4 regions of the Solibacillus daqui genome follow, and region 3 is predicted to be linked to each of the others. Evidence: a T-box and tRNA genes for the amino acid it is inferred to sense, from the RefSeq annotation. Region 3 holds a T-box; the other regions hold tRNA genes.
What was found. The T-box of region 3 lies ahead of argS (arginine--tRNA ligase). A T-box ahead of a tRNA ligase gene usually reads a tRNA of that ligase, here a tRNA-Arg.
Positions count from the first base shown of each region.

Region 1: it has a tRNA-Arg gene. The T-box ahead of argS (arginine--tRNA ligase) is inferred to sense a tRNA for this amino acid. The anticodon was not compared.
Region 2: it has a tRNA-Arg gene. The T-box ahead of argS (arginine--tRNA ligase) is inferred to sense a tRNA for this amino acid. The anticodon was not compared.
Region 4: it has a tRNA-Arg gene. The T-box ahead of argS (arginine--tRNA ligase) is inferred to sense a tRNA for this amino acid. The anticodon was not compared.

Region 1 is NZ_CP114887.1:3,878,348-3,885,712, reverse strand. Features, by position in the region: rRNA gene O7776_RS19155 (16S ribosomal RNA) at 1-56, shown strand, start outside; rRNA gene O7776_RS19150 (23S ribosomal RNA) at 361-3,288, shown strand; rRNA gene rrf (5S ribosomal RNA) at 3,353-3,468, shown strand; tRNA gene O7776_RS19140 (tRNA-Tyr) at 3,504-3,587, shown strand; tRNA gene O7776_RS19135 (tRNA-Trp) at 3,599-3,672, shown strand; tRNA gene O7776_RS19130 (tRNA-His) at 3,699-3,774, shown strand; tRNA gene O7776_RS19125 (tRNA-Gln) at 3,796-3,870, shown strand; tRNA gene O7776_RS19120 (tRNA-Lys) at 3,886-3,961, shown strand; tRNA gene O7776_RS19115 (tRNA-Gly) at 4,010-4,084, shown strand; tRNA gene O7776_RS19110 (tRNA-Leu) at 4,089-4,177, shown strand; tRNA gene O7776_RS19105 (tRNA-Arg) at 4,201-4,277, shown strand; tRNA gene O7776_RS19100 (tRNA-Pro) at 4,301-4,377, shown strand; tRNA gene O7776_RS19095 (tRNA-Ala) at 4,385-4,460, shown strand; tRNA gene O7776_RS19090 (tRNA-Met) at 4,481-4,554, shown strand; tRNA gene O7776_RS19085 (tRNA-Ser) at 4,567-4,659, shown strand; tRNA gene O7776_RS19080 (tRNA-Met) at 4,689-4,763, shown strand; tRNA gene O7776_RS19075 (tRNA-Met) at 4,856-4,930, shown strand; tRNA gene O7776_RS19070 (tRNA-Asp) at 4,934-5,009, shown strand; tRNA gene O7776_RS19065 (tRNA-Phe) at 5,015-5,090, shown strand; tRNA gene O7776_RS19060 (tRNA-Gly) at 5,094-5,167, shown strand; tRNA gene O7776_RS19055 (tRNA-Ile) at 5,178-5,254, shown strand; tRNA gene O7776_RS19050 (tRNA-Asn) at 5,264-5,339, shown strand; tRNA gene O7776_RS19045 (tRNA-Glu) at 5,341-5,412, shown strand; partial or broken gene O7776_RS19040 (PQQ-dependent sugar dehydrogenase) at 5,770-6,839, shown strand; gene O7776_RS19035 (GNAT family N-acetyltransferase) at 6,898-7,365, opposite strand, start outside.
Region 2 is NZ_CP114887.1:3,069,353-3,076,717, forward strand. Features, by position in the region: tRNA gene O7776_RS15045 (tRNA-Pro) at 1-49, opposite strand, end outside; tRNA gene O7776_RS15050 (tRNA-Arg) at 55-131, opposite strand; tRNA gene O7776_RS15055 (tRNA-Leu) at 153-241, opposite strand; tRNA gene O7776_RS15060 (tRNA-Gly) at 248-322, opposite strand; tRNA gene O7776_RS15065 (tRNA-Leu) at 366-450, opposite strand; tRNA gene O7776_RS15070 (tRNA-Lys) at 464-539, opposite strand; tRNA gene O7776_RS15075 (tRNA-Thr) at 547-622, opposite strand; tRNA gene O7776_RS15080 (tRNA-Val) at 633-708, opposite strand; gene O7776_RS15085 (MBL fold metallo-hydrolase) at 1,054-2,034, opposite strand; tRNA gene O7776_RS15090 (tRNA-Glu) at 3,029-3,100, opposite strand; tRNA gene O7776_RS15095 (tRNA-Ser) at 3,102-3,192, opposite strand; tRNA gene O7776_RS15100 (tRNA-Asn) at 3,204-3,279, opposite strand; tRNA gene O7776_RS15105 (tRNA-Ile) at 3,290-3,366, opposite strand; tRNA gene O7776_RS15110 (tRNA-Gly) at 3,377-3,450, opposite strand; tRNA gene O7776_RS15115 (tRNA-Phe) at 3,454-3,529, opposite strand; tRNA gene O7776_RS15120 (tRNA-Asp) at 3,538-3,613, opposite strand; tRNA gene O7776_RS15125 (tRNA-Met) at 3,617-3,691, opposite strand; tRNA gene O7776_RS15130 (tRNA-Ser) at 3,722-3,814, opposite strand; tRNA gene O7776_RS15135 (tRNA-Ile) at 3,834-3,910, opposite strand; tRNA gene O7776_RS15140 (tRNA-Met) at 3,917-3,990, opposite strand; tRNA gene O7776_RS15145 (tRNA-Ala) at 4,017-4,092, opposite strand; tRNA gene O7776_RS15150 (tRNA-Pro) at 4,100-4,176, opposite strand; tRNA gene O7776_RS15155 (tRNA-Arg) at 4,182-4,258, opposite strand; tRNA gene O7776_RS15160 (tRNA-Leu) at 4,280-4,368, opposite strand; tRNA gene O7776_RS15165 (tRNA-Gly) at 4,375-4,449, opposite strand; tRNA gene O7776_RS15170 (tRNA-Leu) at 4,493-4,576, opposite strand; tRNA gene O7776_RS15175 (tRNA-Lys) at 4,590-4,665, opposite strand; tRNA gene O7776_RS15180 (tRNA-Thr) at 4,673-4,748, opposite strand; tRNA gene O7776_RS15185 (tRNA-Val) at 4,759-4,834, opposite strand; rRNA gene rrf (5S ribosomal RNA) at 4,844-4,959, opposite strand; rRNA gene O7776_RS15195 (23S ribosomal RNA) at 5,021-7,365, opposite strand, start outside.
Region 3 is NZ_CP114887.1:1,578,237-1,585,601, forward strand. Features, by position in the region: gene O7776_RS07555 (M3 family oligoendopeptidase) at 1-86, shown strand, start outside; gene O7776_RS07560 (YeiH family protein) at 131-1,135, shown strand; T-box leader at 1,796-2,014, shown strand; gene argS (arginine--tRNA ligase) at 2,116-3,789, shown strand; gene O7776_RS07570 (multicopper oxidase domain-containing protein) at 4,140-7,365, opposite strand, start outside.
Region 4 is NZ_CP114887.1:220,878-228,242, reverse strand. Features, by position in the region: gene O7776_RS01155 (S-layer homology domain-containing protein) at 1-2,914, opposite strand, end outside; gene O7776_RS01150 (S-layer homology domain-containing protein) at 3,136-4,209, shown strand; tRNA gene O7776_RS01145 (tRNA-Glu) at 4,262-4,333, opposite strand; tRNA gene O7776_RS01140 (tRNA-Asn) at 4,336-4,411, opposite strand; tRNA gene O7776_RS01135 (tRNA-Ile) at 4,421-4,497, opposite strand; tRNA gene O7776_RS01130 (tRNA-Phe) at 4,504-4,579, opposite strand; tRNA gene O7776_RS01125 (tRNA-Asp) at 4,589-4,664, opposite strand; tRNA gene O7776_RS01120 (tRNA-Ser) at 4,696-4,788, opposite strand; tRNA gene O7776_RS01115 (tRNA-Ala) at 4,808-4,883, opposite strand; tRNA gene O7776_RS01110 (tRNA-Pro) at 4,891-4,967, opposite strand; tRNA gene O7776_RS01105 (tRNA-Arg) at 4,991-5,067, opposite strand; tRNA gene O7776_RS01100 (tRNA-Leu) at 5,092-5,180, opposite strand; tRNA gene O7776_RS01095 (tRNA-Gly) at 5,185-5,259, opposite strand; tRNA gene O7776_RS01090 (tRNA-Lys) at 5,308-5,383, opposite strand; tRNA gene O7776_RS01085 (tRNA-Thr) at 5,391-5,466, opposite strand; tRNA gene O7776_RS01080 (tRNA-Val) at 5,477-5,552, opposite strand; rRNA gene rrf (5S ribosomal RNA) at 5,562-5,677, opposite strand; rRNA gene O7776_RS01070 (23S ribosomal RNA) at 5,739-7,365, opposite strand, start outside.

The DNA of each region.
Region 1 (7,365 bases), 1.8 Mb from region 3:
GGGTGAAGTCGTAACAAGGTAGCCGTATCGGAAGGTGCGGCTGGATCACCTCCTTTCTAAGGATATTTTCGGAATTCATTCCTAGGGAATGAAACATTAACGGTTGCTGTTCAGTTTTGAAGGTTCATTCTTAATTGAATGGAACACTTCAAAAAAATATTTGCTCCTGTCGCTAGCGCTTTTGTCGCAAGACTGCATGAAGCAAATTCAGTGAAGCTTAGTCACGATGTGATTGAAGTTCGCTGTATTGTTCTTTGAAAACTGGATAAAACGACATTGATAAGTAATAAACAAACATAGATCAAGAAATTGATCGTGCAATATCCTTAAAATCTTACTTTTTAAGTAAGTTTAACTTTTGGTTAAGTTAATAAGGGCGCACGGTGGATGCCTTGGCACTAGGAGTCGATGAAGGACGGCACTAACACCGATATGCCTCGGGGAGCTGTAAGTAAGCTTTGATCCGGGGATTTCCGAATGGGGGAACCCACTATCTTTAATCGGATAGTATCTACACGTGAATACATAGCGTGATGAGGACAGACGCAGGGAACTGAAACATCTAAGTACCTGCAGGAACAGAAAGAAAATTCGATTCCCTGAGTAGCGGCGAGCGAAACGGGAAGAGCCCAAACCAAAGAGCTTGCTCTTTGGGGTTGTAGGACACTCTATACGGAGTTACAAAAGATTGGATTAGACGAAGCGACTTGGAAAGGTCCGCGAAACAAGGTAAAAGCCCTGTAGTCAAAAGTTCAGTCCCTCCAGAGTGGATCCTGAGTACGGCGGAACACGTGAAATTCCGTCGGAATCTGGGAGGACCATCTCCCAAGGCTAAATACTACCTAGTGACCGATAGTGAACCAGTACCGTGAGGGAAAGGTGAAAAGCACCCCGGAAGGGGAGTGAAATAGATCCTGAAACCGTGTGCCTACAAGTAGTTAGAGCCCGTTAATGGGTGATAGCGTGCCTTTTGTAGAATGAACCGGCGAGTTACGATTACGTGCGAGGTTAAGTTGATAAGACGGAGCCGCAGCGAAAGCGAGTCTGAATAGGGCGAATTAGTACGTGGTCGTAGACCCGAAACCAGGTGATCTACCCATGTCCAGGATGAAGGTGAGGTAACACTTACTGGAGGTCCGAACCCACGCACGTTGAAAAGTGCGGGGATGAGGTGTGGGTAGCGGAGAAATTCCAATCGAACTTGGAGATAGCTGGTTCTCTCCGAAATAGCTTTAGGGCTAGCCTCGTGATTGAGAATACCGGAGGTAGAGCACTGTTTGGACTAGGGGGCATCTCGCTTTACCGAATTCAGACAAACTCCGAATGCCGGATATTTATACACGGGAGTCAGACTGCGAGTGATAAGATCCGTAGTCAAAAGGGAAACAGCCCAGACCACCAGCTAAGGTCCCAAAGTAATCGTTAAGTGGAAAAGGATGTGGCGTTGCTTAGACAACCAGGATGTTGGCTTAGAAGCAGCCATCATTTAAAGAGTGCGTAATAGCTCACTGGTCGAGTGACGCTGCGCCGAAAATGTATCGGGGCTAAACGATTCACCGAAGCTGTGGATGCATACCATTGGTATGCGTGGTAGGAGAGCGTTCTAAGGGCGTTGAAGTCAGACCGGAAGGACTGGTGGAGCGCTTAGAAGTGAGAATGCCGGTATGAGTAGCGAAACATGGGTGAGAATCCCATGCACCGTATGACTAAGGTTTCCTGAGGAAGGCTCGTCCGCTCAGGGTTAGTCGGGACCTAAGCCGAGGCCGATAGGCGTAGGCGATGGATAACAGGTTGATATTCCTGTACTACCTCCCCACCGTTTGAGAAATGGGGGGACGCAGTAGGGTAGGGTAAGCAGAGCGTTGGTTGTCTCTGTTCAAGCAGTAAGGTGTGTGCGTAGGCAAATCCGCGTACTTTAACATTGAGCTGTGATGACGACTCCGTATGGAGGAAGTTCCTGATCTCACACTGCCAAGAAAAGCCTCTATCGAGGTGGGAGGTACCCGTACCGCAAACCGACACAGGTAGTCGAGGAGAGAATCCTAAGGTGTGCGAGAGAACTCTCGTTAAGGAACTCGGCAAAATGACCCCGTAACTTCGGGAGAAGGGGTGCTCTGGTAGGGTGTATAGCCCGAGAGAGCCGCAGTGAATAGGCCCAGGCGACTGTTTAGCAAAAACACAGGTCTCTGCAAAACCGTAAGGTGACGTATAGGGGCTGACGCCTGCCCGGTGCTGGAAGGTTAAGAGGAGTGGTTAGCGCAAGCGAAGCTGCGAATTGAAGCCCCAGTAAACGGCGGCCGTAACTATAACGGTCCTAAGGTAGCGAAATTCCTTGTCGGGTAAGTTCCGACCCGCACGAAAGGCGTAACGATCTGGGCACTGTCTCAACGAGAGACTCGGTGAAATTATAGTACCTGTGAAGATGCAGGTTACCCGCGACAGGACGGAAAGACCCCGTGGAGCTTTACTGTAGCTTGATATTGAATTTTGGTACAACTTGTACAGGATAGGTAGGAGCCAGAGATCTCGGAGCGCCAGCTTCGAAGGAGGCGTCGGTGGGATACTACCCTGGTTGTATTGAACTTCTAACCCATGCCCCTTAGCGGGGTAGGAGACAGTGTCAGGCGGACAGTTTGACTGGGGCGGTCGCCTCCTAAAAGGTAACGGAGGCGCCCAAAGGTTCCCTCAGAATGGTTGGAAATCATTCGTAGAGTGTAAAGGCATAAGGGAGCTTGACTGCGAGACCTACAAGTCGAGCAGGGTCGAAAGACGGGCTTAGTGATCCGGTGGTTCCGCATGGAAGGGCCATCGCTCAACGGATAAAAGCTACCCCGGGGATAACAGGCTTATCTCCCCCAAGAGTCCACATCGACGGGGAGGTTTGGCACCTCGATGTCGGCTCATCGCATCCTGGGGCTGTAGTCGGTCCCAAGGGTTGGGCTGTTCGCCCATTAAAGCGGTACGCGAGCTGGGTTCAGAACGTCGTGAGACAGTTCGGTCCCTATCCGTCGTGGGCGTAGGAAATTTGAGAGGAGCTGTCCTTAGTACGAGAGGACCGGGATGGACACACCGCTGGTGTACCAGTTGTCTTGCCAAAGGCATCGCTGGGTAGCTATGTGTGGACGGGATAAGTGCTGAAAGCATCTAAGCATGAAGCCCCCTCAAGATGAGATTTCCCATTACGCAAGTAAGTAAGACCCCTGAAAGACGATCAGGTAGATAGGTTCGAGGTGGAAGTGTGGCGACACATGTAGCTGACGAATACTAATCGGTCGAGGACTTAACCACATGTTTACGAAAATCAATGAACCGTTTATCCAGTTTTGAAAGAACAATCTTTCAATTTAATAAGTGAAGTGATGATGGCAAAGAGGTCACACCTGTTCCCATACCGAACACAGAAGTTAAGCTCTTTAGCGCCGATGGTAGTTGGGGGTTTCCCCCTGTGAGAGTAGGACGTCGCTTCGCTTATTTTTTTAATGCTTCAATAAGTATTTTATGTCGGAGGGGTAGCGAAGTGGCTAAACGCGGCGGACTGTAAATCCGCTCCTTAGGGTTCGGCGGTTCGAATCCGTCCCCCTCCACCATTTTTATTTTTAGGGGCATAGTTTAAAGGTAGAACTACGGTCTCCAAAACCGTCAGTGTGGGTTCGATTCCTACTGCCCCTGCCAATTAATTAAACAAAATATTTATAATGGCGGTTGTGGCGAAGTGGTTAACGCACCTGATTGTGGTTCAGGCATTCGTGGGTTCGATTCCCATCAGTCGCCCCATTTAAACAAAATTGAAATCTTTGGGGTATAGCCAAGCGGTAAGGCAACGGATTTTGATTCCGTCATGCCCTGGTTCGAATCCAGGTACCCCAGCCATTCTCTTTTAATAAGGAGCCATTAGCTCAGTCGGTAGAGCATCTGACTTTTAATCAGAGGGTCGAAGGTTCGAGTCCTTCATGGCTCACCAGTTTTATAAATTTCAAATACTGTCAGAATAAAAAATTCTAAGCATTTTGCGGAAGTAGTTCAGTGGTAGAACACCACCTTGCCAAGGTGGGGGTCGCGAGTTCGAACCTCGTCTTCCGCTCCAAAATGCCGGGGTGGCGGAACTGGCAGACGCACAGGACTTAAAATCCTGCGGTGAGTGATCACCGTGCCGGTTCGATTCCGGCCCTCGGCACCATTTTTTTAAATAAAAAAATTTTAGCGCCCGTAGCTCAATTGGATAGAGCGTTTGACTACGGATCAAAAGGTTATGGGTTCGACTCCTGTCGGGCGCGCCATATATATTTTTCAAATGACAGATCGGAATGTAGCTCAGCTTGGTAGAGCACTTGGTTTGGGACCAAGGGGTCGTAGGTTCGAATCCTGTCATTCCGACCATTACAATGGGGCCTTAGCTCAGCTGGGAGAGCGCCTGCCTTGCACGCAGGAGGTCAGCGGTTCGATCCCGCTAGGCTCCACCATTTATTTTAATAACAATCATGGCTACCTAGCTCAGCTGGCTAGAGCATTCGGTTCATACCCGAAAGGTCGTGGGTTCGACTCCCTCGGTAGCCATTTTAATATGTCGGAGGTATACCCAAGTCTGGCTGAAGGGATCGGTCTTGAAAACCGACAGGCGGGTAACACCGCGCGGGGGTTCGAATCCCTCTACCTCCTCCATTTTAATTGAATAGTTAAATTCCTATTATCGCGGGGTGGAGCAGTGGTAGCTCGTCGGGCTCATAACCCGAAGGTCACAGGTTCAAGTCCTGTCCCCGCAACCAAATAGTGTAGTGATTAGTAGCTACTGAGGTACGAAGTAGATACCAACAAAATAGAACTCGAGAGAACTATAACAAAATATGTTTCTTATTATCGCGGGGTGGAGCAGTGGTAGCTCGTCGGGCTCATAACCCGAAGGTCGCAGGTTCAAGTCCTGTCCCCGCAACCAAATGGTCCCGTGGTGTAGCGGTTAACATGCCTGCCTGTCACGCAGGAGATCGCCGGTTCGATCCCGGTCGGGACCGCCATTTGTGGGTTTGTAGCTCAGTTGGTAGAGCATTAGATTGAAGCTCTAAGTGTCGGCGGTTCGATTCCGTCCAAACCCACCATATGCGGGTGTAGTTTAGTGGTAAAACCTCAGCCTTCCAAGCTGATGTTGTCGGTTCGATTCCGATCACCCGCTCCAGTTTTTTAGAGGGCCTATAGCTCAGCTGGTTAGAGCGCACGCCTGATAAGCGTGAGGTCGATGGTTCGAGTCCATTTAGGCCCACCAAAGTATTATTCCGAAGTAGCTCAGTTGGTAGAGCATCCGGCTGTTAACCGGCAGGTCGCAGGTTCGAGTCCTGCCTTCGGAGCCATGGCCCGTTGGTCAAGTGGTTAAGACACCGCCCTTTCACGGCGGTAACACGGGTTCGAATCCCGTACGGGTCATTCATAAGCGTGTAGCGATTGCTACACGCTTTTTTTTTATAATAAGGGAATTTATAGATAGATAATTGCATTAACAATGTAACTAATTAAGTTTGACTATAGAGTGTAGCTCGGTAAATAAGTGAATTAAATTAAAGAACGAAAGCAGTCATAAAGGGGCTACTTTCGTTCTTTTTTTCTGTTAAAGAAGCAGGCTCATATAAATTTCATTTACAAATCGACCATGGATCAATAGGGAATCTCGTTTGACCCCTTCTTGCATAATGCAGTAATGATTAGCGGTAGAAAGAAGCATTTGAACAGGTAAAAACCAATACTAAGCTAAGTAATAAAATGATGTTAGTTGGAGGACTGCTTTTGAAAAATCATTTGTTAAGAATTACACTGCTTATTTTATTAGTCACGGGATGTAAAACAAATGGTAAGGAACAAATAGTAGAGGAAGCAGAACAGCCAAATAACCTAACTGCTGTCGAAGTAATCGCAGAAAACCTAAAGGCTCCGTGGGCAATTGAAAAGCATAAAGAAACCTTTTATATAACCGAGCGTACAGGAGCGATTGTAAAAATTGAGGCTGATTCTATGTCGCGTTAGAATGTGAAGCTTGAACAAACGCTTTCTACTGCTGCAGAGGCTGGGTTACTTGGCTTTGTGTTAGCACCGAATTTTTCAAATTCCAATGTAGCATTTGCGTATTACACATATGAAATGGCCGATAAACAGTTGAACCGTGTAGTATTGTTGCAGCTTGATGATGAAGTTTGGTATGAGCGAAAGACACTAATAGATGGGATTCCCAGTGGAATATATCATCACGGGGGGCGCTTGAAAATTGGGCCAGATAATAAGCTATATGTAACAGCAGGGGATGCATCCAATCCTGAGCTTACGCAAAATAAAGAGAATCTTGCTGGGAAGATTTTGCGTATGAATTTAGATGGCCCGATTCCAGACGATAATCCATTTAAAAACTCATATGTATACAGTTATGGGCATCGCAACCCGCAAGGACTCGTTTGGTCGACTGAGGGAGTAATGTATGCAACGGGGCATGGACAAAGCGCGAATAATAAGTAAATGAAATTAAGGTGGGCAAAAATTATGGCTGGCCCATTATTGAAGGAATAGAAAAGCAAGATGAAATGATGCAGCCATTATTCACATCAGGGAAGGACAGTACTTGGGCGCCGTCGGGTATGGCTTATGATCGTGATGTACTTTATGTGGCAGCTCTAAGAGGAACAGCACTACTAGCTTTTGATTTAAAAACAGATGAAGTGCATGAAGTTGTCAATGATGTTGGCCGGATTCGTGACGTATGGATTGAAGAGGATATGCTGTACTTTATTACGAATAATACCGATGGACGTGGGCAACCAGCTACGGGAGATGACCGATTGTATCGTATGAAGCTTATAGGTGAATAAATGATATTACATTAAATCCGCGCAATTGAAGATGGTTATATGCGCGGATTTTTCCGTTTTACAATGTAATCCAATATCTTCGTGTTAATTTTTGATCACCTGGATCAACGCGTTTGTCTTCTAATAAACCGCCATTGTTCTCAATTACTTTGTAGGAAGCAATATTATCATCTGTACATGTAACGAGGACTTTTTGTAAGCCGAAATTTTTGGCTTCTTCTAATGCCAGCTTTAACATTTCTGTTGCGAGTCCTTGACGACGTTTGCTTGGGGCAACGGAGTATCCGATATGCCCGATATAATTAAGCAAATAATCATTGAGCTCTTTACGGAAGTTAAGCATGCCGACTACGTTGTCATTGTTGTCTATCGCAATATATTGCTCTGCAGGCATATAACCATTTTGAACAGTTTCCCAATGGCGATTTTTTTCAATTTGATCAAGCCATTGTTCTATACTTTCGGCAAAAGCAATTTGTGAACTGCCCTCAATACCGCTTGGGTTATAAGGAAATTCATTTTTATA
Region 2 (7,365 bases), 1.5 Mb from region 3:
GACCCCTTGGTCCCAAACCAAGTGCTCTACCAAGCTGAGCTACATTCCGTAATCTGGCGCGCCCGACAGGAGTCGAACCCATAACCTTTTGATCCGTAGTCAAACGCTCTATCCAATTGAGCTACGGGCGCGCTATACATATTAAAATAAAATGGTGCCGAGGGCCGGAATCGAACCGGCACGGTGATCACTCACCGCAGGATTTTAAGTCCTGTGCGTCTGCCAGTTCCGCCACCCCGGCATTTTTTGGAGCGGAAGACGAGGTTCGAACTCGCGACCCCCACCTTGGCAAGGTGGTGTTCTACCACTGAACTACTTCCGCAAAATGCTTAAGATATTTTTTATCTGACAGTTATGAAATTAAATGGTGCGGGTGAAGGGAGTCGAACCCCCACGCCTTGCGGCGCTAGATCCTAAGTCTAGTGCGTCTGCCAATTCCGCCACACCCGCTAAAGCAAATTACTGGTGAGCCATGAAGGACTCGAACCTTCGACCCTCTGATTAAAAGTCAGATGCTCTACCGACTGAGCTAATGGCTCTCTAAAATGGTGCCGGCGAAAGGAGTCGAACCCTCGACCTACTGATTACAAGTCAGTTGCTCTACCAACTGAGCTACACCGGCATTTTAGAAATGGTGGAGGATGACGGGCTCGAACCGCCGACCCCCTGCTTGTAAGGCAGGTGCTCTCCCAGCTGAGCTAATCCTCCTGGGTAATATTGTTACATTTCGTAAGTGACCTTTCTCTTAAGGACAAGATTTATAATATCAGTATTCATAAGAAAATGCAATGATTTTTTGAAAACTTTTTTAAAAAATATATTTTTTTCAAAAATCCCCATCAAATGACCTTGTTAACCAATGAAAACGATTTCTTAGTATATCGAAATTCTAATATGATTATCCATTTTTTTCAACAGTTGTTTTTCATTTTTATAAAAAAATTTATGCTCTTCGTTATTTAATTATATGTAAAAATTCGAAAAATACTGTTGGCTCAACTAGTAGATATAGATTCTTACCATAAGAATCTATATTTTTACATTAACCCAAATTCAAACACAACGAAATGTTATTTGCCCGTTTCGTTGTACTCTTTCCACAATCCCTAAAATTTCAGCATAATTAACATAGCCAATTACTTCCGAAAAAATAAGCGTAGGCATCGTATGCATTAAATTACCATAAAGAGCATTCGCCAGTTTTAAGACTGACTCATTGCCTTGTTCAATCTGTTTTGCAATTCGCTGCACTTTGTAATCAATCTTCGCGATATTTAATTGGGCTACCTCAGAAAAATTAGTAAATATCTTTTCATGACCAGCAAATACCGTTGAAATTAATAATTTCTGACATTGCTCAATTGATTGACGATGCTGTAATACTGTTGGAAGCAATAATTTCCTTGAATCAAAGTCAATTAATGCATTTGTCGACCCCTTTTCGATAATTAAATCTCCCGTAAACAACCAGCCTGATTCTTCATCATATAAAGTTATTGAGTCCAATGAATGCCCTGGCGTTTCCAAAACTTTTAATTCTCCAACATAATCATTTGCTTGAATTGGCTCAATCACAGACTTTATACGCAATCCACCAGCATCATTTAGTGTTTGCTTCATTTTCTCTATACGGGACGCCATAACATGTGTACAACCATAGTGTTCATATAGCTCTTCAAAAAATTGAATTTTAGTCTGCTGATAAGTTGTTGTCAATGCTAGCCTCTCTAATGCAAGTGGATGTGCGAATACCGGAATTTGCTTTTTTCCAATAATTTTATTGACCATACCAATATGATCAATATGGTGGTGAGTCAAAATGATTTGATCAATATCCATTATGTTTAAATCATATGCAGCAAGCTGTTCATCAAAAAACACTTCATATTCGGCTGAATCAATTCCTGCATCAATTAATGTTAGCTTATTTTGGTGTTCAAATAGGTAACAGTTAATATTATTCATTTGTCCGTATTTAACTGGATAAATAATTGGATATACTTTTTTAGTATTATATTCAAAAACTGCACTCACCTTTATGCCTCCTCTATTTCATCAAATTAAATCTATTATAATTTCTCGAATACTATTTGATTATTGAACAAAAATATATCATTTCAAAATATCTTTGAAGGGATACTTTTATGGCCGCGTTTACATCAATAATTCAGCCATTTGTATCAACTCAACTCTTACATAAATTCTGACCAAATTTTACACCTGTTGCTTATATTAAATATAACGGGCTGGAAGCCATATTATTTAACTACCCAAACTACAATGAAAATTACTATATTACAGTAGCTAAAACGGATCAATTTAACGCCAGGCATGCTGTTCTTATCCATGAACTATCTCATAGCTATTGGCTTACTTTCGGTGTAGCACGTTTTCCTTACGAATTATTGGACTTAAATTACTCTATATGTGAGAAAATCATTTTACTGCGTAATGAAGAACAAAAAGCACTATAAAAAGCACTCCAATATGGCTAACTCGCTACTACATATGATTTCATTGGTTTTAGAAAAGCCAGAATTTCTTTATTTCCTCAAGAAAAAAGTTATGAAGCAGCCTGAAAAACAATAGCAGATCCTACATACTATATCGAAAATAAGGCATTCAAGGACATTACAGCAAGTCAAAGGTGAATGGTATATTAAAAAAAGCTTATATGCTTAAACTGACGCTCTGGAAAGCTATATACATAATTCAAAAAATAATGTTATAAAGTAACCTGACTTTGAGCAATTTAACCAATCAATTGGTTAACAAATTATTTTTGCCGGTACTTTAACAGACGTAGCCCTTAATCCAATGAATATTATAAATCAATTCATCATTACTTTAACAAAATAATAAATGGTACCACGTCTTAAATAATTACACAGCTTATAAGAAAGACTTTTAAGTAAATAACTCGACTAGAGCATTTCAATATGGAGAAACTAATAATCAATTAATATTGATTACAAAAAAACGCTAAGCAAGGAAAATATGCTTAGCGTTTTCTTGTTTTACTTATGTATGACCCGTACGGGATTCGAACCCGTGTTACCGCCGTGAAAGGGCGGTGTCTTAACCACTTGACCAACGGGCCGTGGCGGAGAATGAGGGATTTGAACCCTCGCGCCGGTTACCCGACCTACACCCTTAGCAGGGGCGCCTCTTCAGCCTCTTGAGTAATTCCCCTTAAATAAATATGGCTCCGAAGGCAGGACTCGAACCTGCGACCTGCCGGTTAACAGCCGGATGCTCTACCAACTGAGCTACTTCGGAACGTTTTATATGGTGGGCCTAAATGGACTCGAACCATCGACCTCACGCTTATCAGGCGTGCGCTCTAACCAGCTGAGCTATAGGCCCTCTTAAAAACTGGAGCGGGTGATCGGAATCGAACCGACAACATCAGCTTGGAAGGCTGAGGTTTTACCACTAAACTACACCCGCATATGGTGGGTTTGGACGGAATCGAACCGCCGACACTTAGAGCTTCAATCTAATGCTCTACCAACTGAGCTACAAACCCATAAAAAATGGCGGTCCCGACCGGGATCGAACCGGCGATCTCCTGCGTGACAGGCAGGCATGTTAACCGCTACACCACGGGACCATTTGGTTGCGGGGACAGGACTTGAACCTGTGACCTTCGGGTTATGAGCCCGACGAGCTACCACTGCTCCACCCCGCGATAATAAAAAACTCAATTATTCAATTAAAATGGAGGAGGTAGAGGGATTCGAACCCCCGCGCGGTGTTACCCGCCTGTCGGTTTTCAAGACCGATCCCTTCAGCCAGACTTGGGTATACCTCCGAGTTAAATATGTGATTACTGGTGGACCTTACAGGACTCGAACCTGTGACCGGACGGTTATGAGCCGTCTGCTCTAACCAACTGAGCTAAAGGTCCTTAAGATGGCTACCGAGGGAGTCGAACCCACGACCTTTCGGGTATGAACCGAATGCTCTAGCCAGCTGAGCTAGGTAGCCAGGATCTTTATTTTGGTTGTCTTTTATGGTGGAGCCTAGCGGGATCGAACCGCTGACCTCCTGCGTGCAAGGCAGGCGCTCTCCCAGCTGAGCTAAGGCCCCATTATAATGGTCGGAATGACAGGATTCGAACCTACGACCCCTTGGTCCCAAACCAAGTGCTCTACCAAGCTGAGCTACATTCCGTAATCTGGCGCGCCCGACAGGAGTCGAACCCATAACCTTTTGATCCGTAGTCAAACGCTCTATCCAATTGAGCTACGGGCGCGCTATACATATTAAAATAAAATGGTGCCGAGGGCCGGAATCGAACCGGCACGGTGATCACTCACCGCAGGATTTTAAGTCCTGTGCGTCTGCCAGTTCCGCCACCCCGGCATTTTTTGGAGCGGAAGACGAGGTTCGAACTCGCGACCCCCACCTTGGCAAGGTGGTGTTCTACCACTGAACTACTTCCGCAAAATGCTTAAGATATTTTTTATCTGACAGTTATGAAATTAAATGGTGCGGGTGAAGGAGTCGAACCCCCACGCCTTGCGGCGCTAGATCCTAAGTCTAGTGCGTCTGCCAATTCCGCCACACCCGCTAAAGCAAATTACTGGTGAGCCATGAAGGACTCGAACCTTCGACCCTCTGATTAAAAGTCAGATGCTCTACCGACTGAGCTAATGGCTCTCTAAAATGGTGCCGGCGAAAGGAGTCGAACCCTCGACCTACTGATTACAAGTCAGTTGCTCTACCAACTGAGCTACACCGGCATTTTAGAAATGGTGGAGGATGACGGGCTCGAACCGCCGACCCCCTGCTTGTAAGGCAGGTGCTCTCCCAGCTGAGCTAATCCTCCTGGGTAATAACCTAGCGACGTCCTACTCTCACAGGGGGAAACCCCCAACTACCATCGGCGCTAAAGAGCTTAACTTCTGTGTTCGGTATGGGAACAGGTGTGACCTCTTTGCCATCATCACTAGATTAATTTGAAAGAATTATTCTTTCAAAACTGGATAAACGGTTCATTGATTTTCGTAAACATGTGGTTAAGTCCTCGACCGATTAGTATTCGTCAGCTACATGTGTCGCCACACTTCCACCTCGAACCTATCTACCTGATCGTCTTTCAGGGGTCTTACTTACTTGAGTAATGGGAAATCTCATCTTGAGGGGGCTTCATGCTTAGATGCTTTCAGCACTTATCCCGTCCACACATAGCTACCCAGCGATGCCTTTGGCAAGACAACTGGTACACCAGCGGTGTGTCCATCCCGGTCCTCTCGTACTAAGGACAGCTCCTCTCAAATTTCCTACGCCCACGACGGATAGGGACCGAACTGTCTCACGACGTTCTGAACCCAGCTCGCGTACCGCTTTAATGGGCGAACAGCCCAACCCTTGGGACCGACTACAGCCCCAGGATGCGATGAGCCGACATCGAGGTGCCAAACCTCCCCGTCGATGTGGACTCTTGGGGGAGATAAGCCTGTTATCCCCGGGGTAGCTTTTATCCGTTGAGCGATGGCCCTTCCATGCGGAACCACCGGATCACTAAGCCCGTCTTTCGACCCTGCTCGACTTGTAGGTCTCGCAGTCAAGCTCCCTTATGCCTTTACACTCTACGAATGATTTCCAACCATTCTGAGGGAACCTTTGGGCGCCTCCGTTACCTTTTAGGAGGCGACCGCCCCAGTCAAACTGTCCGCCTGACACTGTCTCCTACCCCGCTAAGGGGCATGGGTTAGAAGTTCAATACAACCAGGGTAGTATCCCACCGACGCCTCCTTCGAAGCTGGCGCTCCGAGATCTCTGGCTCCTACCTATCCTGTACAAGTTGTACCAAAATTCAATATCAAGCTACAGTAAAGCTCCACGGGGTCTTTCCGTCCTGTCGCGGGTAACCTGCATCTTCACAGGTACTATAATTTCACCGAGTCTCTCGTTGAGACAGTGCCCAGATCGTTACGCCTTTCGTGCGGGTCGGAACTTACCCGACAAGGAATTTCGCTACCTTAGGACCGTTATAGTTACGGCCGCCGTTTACTGGGGCTTCAATTCGCAGCTTCGCTTGCGCTAACCACTCCTCTTAACCTTCCAGCACCGGGCAGGCGTCAGCCCCTATACGTCACCTTACGGTTTTGCAGAGACCTGTGTTTTTGCTAAACAGTCGCCTGGGCCTATTCACTGCGGCTCTCTCGGGCTATACACCCTACCAGAGCACCCCTTCTCCCGAAGTTACGGGGTCATTTTGCCGAGTTCCTTAACGAGAGTTCTCTCGCACACCTTAGGATTCTCTCCTCGACTACCTGTGTCGGTTTGCGGTACGGGTACCTCCCACCTCGATAGAGGCTTTTCTTGGCAGTGTGAGATCAGGAACTTCCTCCATACGGAGTCGTCATCACAGCTCAATGTTAAAGTACGCGGATTTGCCTACGCACACACCTTACTGCTTGAACAGAGACAACCAACGCTCTGCTTACCCTACCCTACTGCGTCCCCCCATTTCTCAAACGGTGGGGAGGTAGTACAGGAATATCAACCTGTTATCCATCGCCTACGCCTATCGGCCTCGGCTTAGGTCCCGACTAACCCTGAGCGGACGAGCCTTCCTCAGGAAACCTTAGTCATACGGTGCATGGGATTCTCACCCATGTTTCGCTACTCATACCGGCATTCTCACTTCTAAGCGCTCCACCAGTCCTTCCGGTCTGACTTCAACGCCCTTAGAACGCTCTCCTACCACGCATACCAATGGTATGCATCCACAGCTTCGGTGAATCGTTTAGCCCCGATACATTTTCGGCGCAGCGTCACTCGACCAGTGAGCTATTACGCACTCTTTAAATGATGGCTGCTTCTAAGCCAACATCCTGGTTGTCTAAGCAACGCCACATCCTTTTCCACTTAACGATTACTTTGGGACCTTAGCTGGTGGTCTGGGCTGTTTCCCTTTTGACTACGGATCTTATCACTCGCAGTCTGACTCCCGTGTATAAATATCCGGCATTCGGAGTTTGTCTGAATTCGGTAAAGCGAGATGCCCCCTAGTCCAAACAGTGCTCTACCTCCGGTATTCTCAATCACGAGGCTAGCCCTAAAGCTATTTCGGAGAGAACCAGCTATCTCCAAGTTCGATTGGAATTTCTCCGCTACCCACACCTCATCCCCGCACTTTTCAACGTGCGTGGGTTCGGACCTCCAGTAAGTGTTACCTCACCTTCATCCTGGACATGGGTAGATCACCTGGTTTCGGGTCTACGACCACGTACTAATTCGCCCTATTCAGACTCGCTTTCGCTGCGGCTCCGTCTTCTCAACTTAACCTCGCACGTAATCGTAACTCGCCGGTTCATTCTACAAAAGGCACGCTATCACCCATTAACGGGC
Region 3 (7,365 bases):
AAGAAGACTTTTGGGAAAAAGGAATGAAACTTTGTGTTCAGGATGTCGATCTTTTTCTGGAATTAACGGCTTTAGAAAGAGTTTAATTTTCATCAAATAGTAGCAATAAAGGACGAAAGAAGTGAACTAGATGGACATTAGAAAGCATTTTTCTGCACCTTTTGTGAAAGGGTTATTATTAACACTAGGAATTGCAATCATTGCAAAATACATTTCAATCTTGCCTTTTTTCTCGATTATGGGGCAGCTTGTTATTGCAATCATAATAGGGATGATTTGGAAAGCAACGATTGATGTTCCAGAAGCATGGCAGACGGGTATTTCATTTTCAAGTAAAAAATTATTACGTTTAGGAATTATTTTTCTAGGGATGCGTTTAAATTTAGTGGATATTTATAATGCGGGCGCAAGTGTATTTCTTATTGCTTTGATTAATTTAGTTTTTGCATTATTTGTAGTATACGGGCTATCAAAAGTTTTTCATGTAGAGAAAAAACTTGGGATTCTAACGGCGTGTGGAACAGCAATTTGCGGAGCGGCTGCAGTTGTAGCGATTGCGCCACAAATAAAAGCAAATGAAAAAGAAACTGCAATAAGTGTCGCGATTGTGGCAATGCTCGGAACGCTATTTACCCTTGTATATACATTGTTGTATTCAGTACTTGGTTTAACACCGACAGAATACGGGATTTTTGCTGGCGGGACATTACATGAAATTGCACATGCCATTGCAGCCGCTGCAGCTGGTGGAGATGAAGCTGAAGATATAGCAATCATTGTAAAGTTAACACGTGTAGCTTTATTAGTACCGGTAGCCATTTTGGTAGGTATTTGGTATAGAAGAAGTGAAAAGGGTCAAGAGAAAGAAGCATTTTCTTTATCAATTATTCCTTGGTTTATTGTTGGATTTTTAGCAATGAGTGCCTTTAATTCACTTGGCATTGTACCGCAGTCTGTTGCACAAGTTATCGTTAATATTGCGTATATTTTAATTGCCATGGCAATGGCTGGTTTAGGATTAAATGTTGAACTAAAAACCCTCAAAAAATTAGGTGGAAAAGCATTTGGAGTAGGACTTGTAGGATCAGTTTGCTTATCCGTTCTTGGATACTTATTAGTTGTTCTATTTCAGTAAGGTGGAGCTAACATTGAGCAAATTCACTAGCAAAAAATGGATTGAGTGCAGTGTTACTTATTTTCGGCGGGCTACGGCATGACAGCATTATGGCCACGTGGTACGTGTCCATACTACTGTCTTTAATGCCGCATGCAAGGCCCGCCAAATAAAAATGTTACTTTTTCCTATATAGTTAAGAGCGCAAAATGCTGCCGCTAGCGCTATCGCGAGGCGGCGGTGAAGAATAGAATACTACTTTGTATACATTATTGTAACTTTGAGTTTTATTAACAGCGCTTGAACCAAAAAATTTATTCTAAAATTTTGAATAAAAACCAACTTTAGTTTGATGGTAGAGTGCCGCGAAGTGACGGGGGCGACTCCTAGAGGATCAAGCGTGCGTGGAAAATCCACTTGTATGTGCCACCGTAAAAAGCACATACAAGTTAGTTGAAGCCACGCCCTCAGGAAAGCGTCCACCGTAGCGTAACAGAACGGATTTTATTAGATAAATACACTTGGTTCCAAATTTTGTCTTGAAAAATGCTCATTATGAGATGGAATTGTTTTAGCGATTAAGGTCAAATAAATTTACTTTATGCAGTATAAGAATAGAATGAAAATTAAATAACTATTGACTCTTATCCAAATCAATGTATATAATCAATTTCAAATTTATAAAAATCAGTGAAGAAGAAAGTAGCTAATATGATTTTGGTTTAGCGAGTTAGGGATGGTGGGAGCCTAATGCAAAAAGTATTGGTGAAACGCACTTTGGAGATGCATCTTGAATGGAGTAGGGAATGCCGGGGAGTCACCTCGTTACGAATGGAAAGCGGTCACAGTTATGTGGCAACTAGAGTGGTACCACGGGAATTTATAGCTCTCGTCTCTTTTTTAGAGACGAGGGCTTTTTTTATTGGATTGGAAAGGCAAATTTTTTTCTGTGATATAACGTAAAAAAGACAATAGTTAATAATATTTGGAGGGAAAATAACATGATTCAAACAGTCGCAAAGATTTTAGAACAGACAATTGAAAGTGAACTAACAACACTAGAAATAATCGCTTTACTAGAAAAGCCGAAGCATCAGCATTTAGGGGACCTCGCGTTTCCATGCTTTACACTTGCTAAAAAATTTAAACAAGCACCACAGCAAATTGCACAATCCATTGGTGAGAAAATTAAGCATCCGTTTATTCAGGATGTTCAAGTAGTAGGTGGCTATATTAATTTCTTTGTCAATCAGTCAGCTGTCACGCAGCAGGTTTTGACAGACATTGTAAGCAATAAGGACAACTATGCCCAGGCTGAGAAAAACGGTCAACGTGTTGTAATTGATTTTTCATCACCGAATATTGCAAAGCCTTTTTCGATGGGGCATTTGCGTTCTACTGTCATTGGCAATGCGCTTGCGAATATTGCACAAAAGAATGGTTATGAAGTAGTTCGTGTCAACCATTTAGGTGATTGGGGGACACAGTTTGGTAAGCTGATTGTTGCTTACCGTCTATGGGGCTCGAAGGAATCGATTGAAAAAGCACCTATTCAAGAGCTATTAAAACTTTATGTGAAGTTTCATGATGAAGCAGAGCAAGATGAAGCACTTAATGTAAAAGCACGTGCTGCATTTAAAGCATTAGAAGATCAGGATGCAGAAGCAATCGCATTATGGGAATGGTTTAAACGTGTATCTCTAGAAGAATTCAAGGGAATTTATGACCAACTCGGTATTGAATTTGATTCCTTAGAGGGGGAAGCCTTTTATAACGACAAGATGCAAGCTGTTGTAGAGGAGTTAAATGGTAAGGAGTTACTAACGGTTTCAGATGGCGCAAATGTGGTGGCGCTAAAAGATATGCCACCGTGCTTAATTACGAAGCAGGACGGTGCAACGCTATATGCGACACGTGATTTAGCGGCAGCCTTTTATCGTCAAAAACAATATAGCCCTGAGAAAATCTTTTATGTTGTGGGCAATGAGCAAACGTTACACTTCAAGCAATTTTTTAAGGTGATTGACAAGATGGGCTATACATGGGCAAAGCAGCTACAGCATGTACCTTTTGGGATGATGTTAAAAGACGGGAAGAAAATGTCGACACGTAAAGGCAGAGTAATTTTGCTAATAGATGTCCTAGACGAGGCTGTTCAAACCGCGAGACAAAATATTCAGGACAAAAATCCAGCGTTACAAAACATGGAGGAAGTTGCACATCAAGTTGGGGTTGGCGCGGTTATTTTCAATGATTTAAAAAATTTCAGATTGAATGATATTGAATTTTCACTAGAGCAGATGATGAATTTTGAAGGCGAAACTGGCCCATATGTGCAATATACATATGCACGTATTTCATCGATATTAGAGAAAGCAAACTTCACACCATCTAACATCGACTTCATGAAATTAGAAGAACAAGCTTGGCCAGCTATTCTTTGTTTGCAAGACTATCCAAAAGCGGTTAAAGAGGCTTACGAGCAGGCAGACCCATCAATCGTTGCGAAGTATGTGCTTCAATTAGCGAGAGCCTTTAATAAATACTATGGCAATACAAAAATCTTAGTAGAAGACTCAGCAAAGGAGAGCCGATTACTGTTTTGCTACTGTGTAGCAACCGTATTGCAGGACGGGCTGAAGCTATTAGGGTTGAAGACTCCGAGTAATATGTAGAGATTGTATAAACGGGTTTAAAATCAAAGGAATGGTTCATCAATAAGCATGCATTGTGTGGTAGGGGATGTACGACTTAATATAGTACCTGTCGTTAGTGTACTTGAAAAAGAGTTTGTAATCTGTAGGTTCTATATTACAATCAATTCCCAAGAACCTTATGAGCTGTGGGAACTCCTTGGCGCGGATGACCCGCACGTATCGATCTTTGAGAGGCGCATGAATGAATTCATGCGCCTACTCGATTTTCTGAAACATGCTCGAGAGCACCTTGTTAAACAGACTTCCACAAATTGATTGCAGTAACAGTTGAGGTTTTTATCATTTTGAATACCGCTTGATGTTGAACCTTATTCACAATCTTTTGCTGATTCTGAATAGTCTTTTAGAGGTGCTAAATCTGAATTAGTACTATTAAGGACTCTAAAAATGCCCCATAAACCTAATTCAATATCCCATCTAATATTTCCTGAACGATACATATAGTCTCCTGGTTGTTGAGACAGTCCACCTGCTCCGTAGAATAAATGGAAATCGTCATTAGTTCCTACAGTATTTTCTCCTTTAAAGGAAGCAATTGAAGAAGAAATGTCTTTTTTACTTCTTAAGAAATGGTGTGCATGGATGGTGAATGTATGGGCTCGCGGTTTATCGGAAGGGAACGCAAAACGAATTGTTACTGGGTCTCCTGGATAAGCCAAGAATAATGGTGTGCTTGGGTTTCTTACTTTATCTGCACTAAAGACTTTAAAAACATCATTCAAATCTGTAACATGATGACTAAAACGCTCGTTTCGATAATTAAAGCCTCTTGAACCCTGATCTTCAAAATCTTCTATTTCTTCCTCTGGATCGACGAGGAGTGGTTCGGGATCAATTATTAAATTGCCATTCTTATCAAGAAGTCTTACTCCATCATGCATGACGAGCGAGAACTCTCTAAACTCAGGGAGCAATGGATTCGAAATAATGGCTTGGTGTCCGATATTTCCTTCTTTTCTAGTCTTAGGATGAAGAAACTTTGACCCTCTAGACTCAGCAATTAATATACCAAATGCCCCGTGATGTCGATGATTGCGAATGTCTGCCATATCCATTAGATTAGCTGATCCGAAATCAGTATCAATATACCAGATATACTTAATACTTTCTCCAGGTGCGATCGTTTGATCAAGGTTGAATCCAACAGTTGCTCCATCAGAATAGCGAACGTCATAATTAACTAATTGTGCATGTAATGATATTCGTTGTGATGGAGGGAATGGTGCGCTGACAGGTACATCGGGATAACCATGTAAGGCTCCATGGTGGAATTTACCGTCCAATTCATTCGTAAGTGTGATTTCGACATATTCTCCAACATTTGCACGCAATACTAATGGCTCTGGGTTTACCTTTTTATTTAAAATACTCTCTTTATCGTCATTGAGCGCAAAAATAATTCCACAAGGATCATGATCGCCTTCATTGTTATACTCAATTCGAGCATTTAAAGCAACAACGTCATATTTACGAATAGTTGCATTTGCTGGAATTGTGTTTTTTGGCAGTCTTGCTCTTGGTGGAGTTTTCCCTGTAGTGCACGGTAAAGGGAAATATCGTGGGGGAGGAGGATCCCTGTCTGGTAAAGGAATTAAATGAGGTACTCTTTTTTCAAATGATCGAAAAATACCCCAGTTTCCTAACCAAATATCATCTACCGAACCATAATGGTAAAGTGTATCGAAATCTCCTTCCCCTTCCATGCTAAATTCCAATGTGAAGGATTCGGCGATGGCTATATGTTGTTGCTGATCTAGTTTTGAAAATAAGTTTGGACGTTCTTTATGCCAACGTTGACGATGGAGGTTAAAGCTATGTGATTCCTCATGTGCGCCTTGAAGGAGGCGAATTCGAACCGGATCTCCTTTATAGGCTTGTAGCATTGGCGTTACAGGATCCCCGTGTACCCAGGAGCTAAAAACATAAGCTGGATCACAATCGGGTTCTTTTAATCGAAATTGAATTGGTTCATTTTTATAGTTGACAGCCATTACTCCTGGATCCTCTGGTGAACTAGGAAATGGTGGTGGATTAAGAGGACATCCGTCTTTATCAAATAACATCGTAAAATCTTGTACAAATAAACTTAATTCACGGAAGTCAGGAATTAACGGATTGACGATTGTTGCTTGTGTACCGGATTTAATTTCTTTCCCCGTACAGGAGTCTAAAAATTTTGAGCCTCTTGCTTGAATATTGATACCCGCAAATACGCCGTGCATCTGATGTTCATTGGCAAATAAATGATCATGCCAAAATGTTGCTTTTAACTCTACATCTGCAAACCATTGATATTCAATTGTTTCACCGGAAAGAACGCCGGAATCGTAATTCCATCCTACATTCGCTCCATCCGCAACTAAAACGTCAAATTTAACAAAGTGAACATGCATACCAGCCTCATATGTTCGGTTGACTAATTGAAATGCATTTCCGCCAATGGTCTCAGGTAGCTTATTGGTAAACTTAAAACGAACAGCCTCACCAGCATTTGCTCGAATAATAAGTGGTTCAGGTTCCTTTCTGCCAGCTAATACGTCTTCTTCATCTTCAGCTAAAACATATAAGCGGCCTTCGGGATCATGCCAACCTTGTTTATTGTAAATAAGTGGCATTTGTATAAGAACAACATGGAATTCCCTTATTGGTGTAACACCTGGAACAGTTGGGTTGACAAAAACAGCACCAGGAACCGCGTTTGGAGCAAAATGATTTTTTTCGATTTGAGTAGCTTTTCTTCCGCAGTCAATTCCAAGAGGTGGACGTGGCGCTTTAAGGCCAGGAATTCCAGGCACAAAGTTTGGAAATCCTGGTTTTTCAGGTGTTGGTTTTGGTGGTGGTGGTCGATCAGGTAGCGGCTGAAGTGCTTTAATAGGCACGCCATTAGGGTAACATTGGCTTCCATCTTGCAACGTATCAAAATTTCGTTGCATTCCCCACATGCCTTCTCCAAAATGGGGGTATAGGTGGCAATGAATAATAGCGTCACCCATTGCTCCTTGTAACGAACCGCCTCCATATAATGGTGTGACTAAGTAGTTTGTTTGTGGCGAAATGGCTTGCACATCAAGAAGGTCTGAATTTGGATTATTCGGTTCAGATAACCATTGGTGGACATGATAGTGGAATGAATGTGTCTCTTTTGTACCTCCATGAATTACCCTGATTTTTATAGGGTCTCCTATATAGGCTCGTAAAATAGGCGTTGCTGGGTCGCCAAATACCCAAGAGTCGTGATGAACTTCTTCGCCCTCACAATCTGGACATACTACACCTTCTTGCATTAACCGTAGTCTGTTTCGCATCGGCTCTGCTCGATAGTTAATGGAATGTGTTGCTTCTGGTTGAAGTGTATGGGGACTAATAGGCTGTTGACCCGTTAAATCATCTACTTCCATCTCGTCGTGGAAAAACCAACCGAATTCTCTAAAAGAGGGGAGCAGTGGATTGTGAATATCTGCAAATAGCCCACTTTTAATTGGTTTACCTGTGATAGGATTTGTCCAAGAAGATCCACGAGGTTCTACGAAAAGT
Region 4 (7,365 bases), 1.4 Mb from region 3:
TTAATTGTTCTAATGAAGAAGCAGTTGATAACCCAGCAATTTCTTGGATAAGCTCCTTGATAAGTTGGTCTTCCGCTTTTAATTTTTCCCATAACGTTTTGAATTCCGCAAAGCGTGCTTCTGCTTCAACCTTCTCTTTATATATGGCAGCTACAGCATTTGTCTCATATTCGTCCCAAAGAACTTTCATTTCAGTATAAGTAACCGGTGTGTTTGTATTCTTTAACAATAGAGCGTGCATCTTTTGTATAAATGCGGTTGCTTGTTGTTCAAGATTTGCATCAGCTAATTCAGATTTCTTTTTTTCTAACTTGGATACATCTGTAGTATATAACCGATAAATTGGATCCAATGCTTGAATTTCAGCTAATAATGCATCAATTTTTGCTATCGTAAGTGCTGGATCGTTTTCTAAGTTTGCAATTTTATTTTGATAAGAAGTAACTGTCATACTAATATCTTGAGTAATTGATTCGTGATGTTCCCATGTATTGAGTAATTCTACACTTAACAATGTAAAAATAATTTCTAAATTTTCTTCCGTACCAGCAAAATCCGTACCCTCTAATTTAATTTTTAACGCGCTGAAAGCATCAATAAAGTCTTGAGGTTTACGATTTTCAATTTGCTCCAATGTTGTTAATAGAGAAGCATTAAATTTTTCAATTTCTTCTGTTACCTTTAACGCTACAGCATCTAAACTACCTTGAGCATTTTCCACACGTAATAAGAAGCCTGCCACTTTGTTTAACGCATCTGCTTTAGTTAATGTTGTTTGTCCTTTCAGAATCTCTTGCCATTGTGAATCATGAATACCTGCTTTTATGAGCGCATCAATTGCTTTTATTTTATTAATATATGCTTGCGTTAATTTATCTGGGTCATATGGTGTTTCATTAGAAATTGCGCTAATTGTTGCTATGTAGTTATTATCCTTAAATTCTTTAATAACTACTCTCATTTTCACAACTTCATTGATATGATTTTCGATACTTTGTCGTTCAGTAGTTGTTAGCAATGCGTTTAATTTGTTGTTTCCTTTAATCAGAAGGTATTTTGCTTCAAGCACATCAACATCAGCAATATAATCTTTACTCGTTGTGATGATCGAATCTAGTTGGTCTGTTAGCTTTTTCACTGTTTCAATAGACTGTTGTTTTTCAAAAATCATGCTTTCTAATTTAGAGATTGTTATAAAAGAAAGTTCTGCTTTTAATGCGCTTTCCAAACTATCTAATTTTACTTGAATCTTTGCTAGCTCTGTATAGTATGTTGCTGTTTTTTCTTTGTCTGTAGGGAAAGTATCAATAAATGTCCCTAAATTTGCATCTAAGTCTTTAAAGATGTTTAATTGATTTTTGGCATTTTCTAATATTGCGCTATTTGAAACGCTCGATTTTTTCGTTCCTAATGCATTGTATAATGCTAAAACACTTTCAATTTCTAGTGAAGTCCACTGACTTGAATCTCCCAGCGCGTCAATAGCTGTTATAACCGTTTGTACTGCACTATCTAAAGAGCTAATTGCATTACTTACTTCAGCATAGTAGGCAGGCATCGACGTTTGAAGTTTTGTTTTTTGATGTTCTGTTAGCATATAATACAGCTCAACTAATTTTGCCTTTTGCGCCTCTGTTACTGGAGATGTTAACGCATTAACAGCTTCTCTTATTTTGTCTAGTGCTAGCTGATCGAATTTTGCAGCATCTGTTACAGATGTTAACGTATATTCAAAAGATTGTTTATTTTGATTGGTTAAAGTTAATTTATTTAATGTACTGTCATAGCGAATGTTGCTTAAGGATTCATTCACTACTTTTGTAGCCGTAGTTGGTGTGCTAGGCGCAATTTGATATAGTGCCTTCCCCGAGCTATTATTAATAAAATAAACGACTTTATTTGTTGAATCTAATACTAAATTTCCGATATTTGTATGTGCCTTTAGAGAAGTTGGAGTTAAATTAGTTAAAGCCACATGGAATAACTCCCCTGCCTTCTCCTCATCAACATAATAGATTGCATCATTTACTTGAACTGAATTTGTAATCGTTTTAAAGATATCTTTAGAATCAAATGAAGTTACTGAAGGGGCCCCTAAAATAACCGTTTGACTATTATTTGTTAAGAAGTTTTTATATGAAATATTCGTACCATTAGAAGCCACTTCATCTTTTGCCACATCCAAGTGATACCATTTGCCATCATCTAATTTTACGATATTCCAAGAATGGTACTTTCCATCTGCAAGTCCGTATACATACTGCACATTAATACCCGCCTTATTTAACAATAAGTAAGTCCACATTGCATATGCATGCGATGATAAAGCCCCTTTTGAGTTAAAACCTGCCAAACCATGACTAGTAGCATTATAACTATTATTTTTGATTAAAAAATCGTGTGCAGCTTTAATTTTTCCTATCGTACTCGTTTGGGCTGAAATACCTGTTTGTTGTAACAAAGCAGGACTGTTATTTAATATACTTAACGTTGTCTGATCAGCAAAATATTCCGCAGTAAATGAGATAGTAGATTTAACAGCTGCATCTTGTCCTGTTTGAGTAATATGAACCGTTGCTTTTTTTAAGTACCCATAAGCCTTTAACGCTGTATCATTATCTATGTTATTTTTTAATTGTTGAAAAACCTTATCTACTTCTTCCTTGGCTTGCTCCTTCGTCTTTCCATTTAATTCATAAATAAAAGAAGTTTTTAATGCCGTTAAATTTGTTGAAATCGTATTTTCTAAATCTGGAATAGTTGTTACTGATTCTACTGTTATTGCATTTCCATTAGTTAATGCATTATTTATCTCAAAACTAACCGTCTCTTCAGCCGCTAAAGCCCCATCTGCCACTAAGACACTGGCCGGCACTGCAACCAACGCAGCTAAGATTTTTTTTGAATGGTTCATGTATGACACATCTCCTTCTCACTTCTAAATATATACAAAATCACATTACTTTTTATATCGGCAGACATCCCATAATTTAGAACAAAAATAGGTAACGAACTAAGCAAATAGATGCCATTTCGTAAAAAATGTCTAGTACAAAGCGCTAATATATCTCTATTTGCAGGAAGAAACGATACATGTTACTGTAAAATAAAACCAAGCATGAAGGAGGAACATTTGTGAAATGTTATTTCATTGCGATTTTTTGTGCAATCATTTCCCTCGGTAGCTTGGCACTTCCAGCCAATAACGCCGAGGCTAAACAATTATTTAAAGATATACCGACGAGCCATTACGCTTCTGAAGCCATTCAATGGGCATATGAATTTGATATAATTCACGGCTATCCTGACGGCACATTCCGCCCAAATCAGGCCGTCACCGAGCAGCAGTTTGCCCAAATATTCGTCAGTTATTTCGATTTAGAGCCTGTTGAAGAGGAGCTCATGAAATTTTCAAAAAAACAAATTGCCTCGGATGCCATTTATAATACGCTTGCTGCTTACCAAGTTCCGTTAAATGGTTACTTCGATAATCAAATCCGTAGCTCAGCCGTTACTCGTGGGACTGTTGCTCAAGCCCTTGCATATATGCTCAACGGTGACACGACGCTCAATTCGTCCATTCAATTTTTATTAGATTATTACATTACTTCTGGACAAAATCCGAAGTATGAAAACACTAATCTCCAACGCTATTTCGGTGCGTCGAATCATTTAACTCGCGCACAGCTTGTTGTTTTCTTTTACAAGCTACAATCAAAAAGCTTTTTCTATATTTCACCTAAAGCCGAACAAAGCTTTGAAAATACAGAGCACTACACACTCAATAAGCGCGCAAATTTAGCACGTAACATACTCGACAAATCACTAAGAAAAGGCTCCAATTGGTCTACAGAAGCAAACAACAAACCAAACAAAACATGGAACGGTGAGTACACGTATTTTTACACATATGGAAATGACGATCTCGATTCACGTGGACGTATTTTATCGATTACCAACAGTTCAAAATCCAGTTTCAACGTCACTTATTACACATACGATGGTTGGAACTCAGGTACAGTTGAAGGCGTAGCAACAATTGTTTCAGATAAAAAAGCGCGCCTAAACAAAACATCTGAAGGCACGCGTTGTGTCATTGAATTTGAAAAAATCGGTACTAACGTTATTAAGACAACTGAATATTATTGCGAAGCCGGTCGCGACAAAGGAACAAACTACAATGGTACATTAACGCTTGAAACGAACTAAATGAATATAAAAAAGCACATCGCATTTAGCGATGTGCTTTTTTTCAAGTGTATGACCCGTACGGGATTCGAACCCGTGTTACCGCCGTGAAAGGGCGGTGTCTTAACCACTTGACCAACGGGCCAATGGCTCCGAAGGCAGGACTCGAACCTGCGACCTGCCGGTTAACAGCCGGATGCTCTACCAACTGAGCTACTTCGGAAACATACTATGGTGGGCCTAAATGGACTCGAACCATCGACCTCACGCTTATCAGGCGTGCGCTCTAACCAGCTGAGCTATAGGCCCATAATATGGTGGGTTTGGACGGAATCGAACCGCCGACACTTAGAGCTTCAATCTAATGCTCTACCAACTGAGCTACAAACCCACAAAAAAATGGCGGTCCCGACCGGGATCGAACCGGCGATCTCCTGCGTGACAGGCAGGCATGTTAACCGCTACACCACGGGACCAACATATTGTTTAAAACTTATAAAATTAAAATGGAGGAGGTAGAGGGATTCGAACCCCCGCGCGGTGTTACCCGCCTGTCGGTTTTCAAGACCGATCCCTTCAGCCAGACTTGGGTATACCTCCAAAGGGAAAATGAAATATATGGTGGAGCCTAGCGGGATCGAACCGCTGACCTCCTGCGTGCAAGGCAGGCGCTCTCCCAGCTGAGCTAAGGCCCCATTGTAATGGTCGGAATGACAGGATTCGAACCTACGACCCCTTGGTCCCAAACCAAGTGCTCTACCAAGCTGAGCTACATTCCGATCTGTCATTTTAAAAATATATATGGCGCGCCCGACAGGAGTCGAACCCATAACCTTTTGATCCGTAGTCAAACGCTCTATCCAATTGAGCTACGGGCGCTAAAAATTTCTTTGTTTTAAAAAATGGTGCCGAGGGCCGGAATCGAACCGGCACGGTGATCACTCACCGCAGGATTTTAAGTCCTGTGCGTCTGCCAGTTCCGCCACCCCGGCATTTTGGAGCGGAAGACGAGGTTCGAACTCGCGACCCCCACCTTGGCAAGGTGGTGTTCTACCACTGAACTACTTCCGCAAAATGCTTAGAATTTTTTATTCTGACAGTATGTAAAATTATAAAAACTGGTGAGCCATGAAGGACTCGAACCTTCGACCCTCTGATTAAAAGTCAGATGCTCTACCGACTGAGCTAATGGCTCTCTAAAATGGTGCCGGCGAAAGGAGTCGAACCCTCGACCTACTGATTACAAGTCAGTTGCTCTACCAACTGAGCTACACCGGCATTTTAGAAATGGTGGAGGATGACGGGCTCGAACCGCCGACCCCCTGCTTGTAAGGCAGGTGCTCTCCCAGCTGAGCTAATCCTCCTGGGTAATAACCTAGCGACGTCCTACTCTCACAGGGGGAAACCCCCAACTACCATCGGCGCTAAAGAGCTTAACTTCTGTGTTCGGTATGGGAACAGGTGTGACCTCTTTGCCATCATCACTAGATTAATTTGAAAGAATTATTCTTTCAAAACTGGATAAACGGTTCATTGATTTTCGTAAACATGTGGTTAAGTCCTCGACCGATTAGTATTCGTCAGCTACATGTGTCGCCACACTTCCACCTCGAACCTATCTACCTGATCGTCTTTCAGGGGTCTTACTTACTTGCGTAATGGGAAATCTCATCTTGAGGGGGCTTCATGCTTAGATGCTTTCAGCACTTATCCCGTCCACACATAGCTACCCAGCGATGCCTTTGGCAAGACAACTGGTACACCAGCGGTGTGTCCATCCCGGTCCTCTCGTACTAAGGACAGCTCCTCTCAAATTTCCTACGCCCACGACGGATAGGGACCGAACTGTCTCACGACGTTCTGAACCCAGCTCGCGTACCGCTTTAATGGGCGAACAGCCCAACCCTTGGGACCGACTACAGCCCCAGGATGCGATGAGCCGACATCGAGGTGCCAAACCTCCCCGTCGATGTGGACTCTTGGGGGAGATAAGCCTGTTATCCCCGGGGTAGCTTTTATCCGTTGAGCGATGGCCCTTCCATGCGGAACCACCGGATCACTAAGCCCGTCTTTCGACCCTGCTCGACTTGTAGGTCTCGCAGTCAAGCTCCCTTATGCCTTTACACTCTACGAATGATTTCCAACCATTCTGAGGGAACCTTTGGGCGCCTCCGTTACCTTTTAGGAGGCGACCGCCCCAGTCAAACTGTCCGCCTGACACTGTCTCCTACCCCGCTAAGGGGCATGGGTTAGAAGTTCAATACAACCAGGGTAGTATCCCACCGACGCCTCCTTCGAAGCTGGCGCTCCGAGATCTCTGGCTCCTACCTATCCTGTACAAGTTGTACCAAAATTCAATATCAAGCTACAGTAAAGCTCCACGGGGTCTTTCCGTCCTGTCGCGGGTAACCTGCATCTTCACAGGTACTATAATTTCACCGAGTCTCTCGTTGAGACAGTGCCCAGATCGTTACGCCTTTCGTGCGGGTCGGAACTTACCCGACAAGGAATTTCGCTACCTTAGGACCGTTATAGTTACGGCCGCCGTTTACTGGGGCTTCAATTCGCAGCTTCGCTTGCGCTAACCACTCCTCTTAACCTTCCAGCACCGGGCAGGCGTCAGCCCCTATACGTCACCTTACGGTTTTGCAGAGACCTGTGTTTTTGCTAAACAGTCGCCTGGGCCTATTCACTGCGGCTCTCTCGGGCTATACACCCTACCAGAGCACCCCTTCTCCCGAAGTTACGGGGTCATTTTGCCGAGTTCCTTAACGAGAGTTCTCTCGCACACCTTAGGATTCTCTCCTCGACTACCTGTGTCGGTTTGCGGTACGGGTACCTCCCACCTCGATAGAGGCTTTTCTTGGCAGTGTGAGATCAGGAACTTCCTCCATACGGAGTCGTCATCACAGCTCAATGTTAAAGTACGCGGATTTGCCTACGCACACACCTTACTGCTTGAACAGAGACAACCAACGCTCTGCTTACCCTACCCTACTGCGTCCCCCCATTTCTCAAACGGTGGGGAGGTAGTACAGGAATATCAACCTGTTATCCATCGCCTACGCCTATCGGCCTCGGCTTAGGTCCCGACTAACCCTGAGCGGACGAGCCTTCCTCAGGAAACCTTAGTCATACGGTGCATGGGATTCTCACCCATGTTTCGCTACTCATACC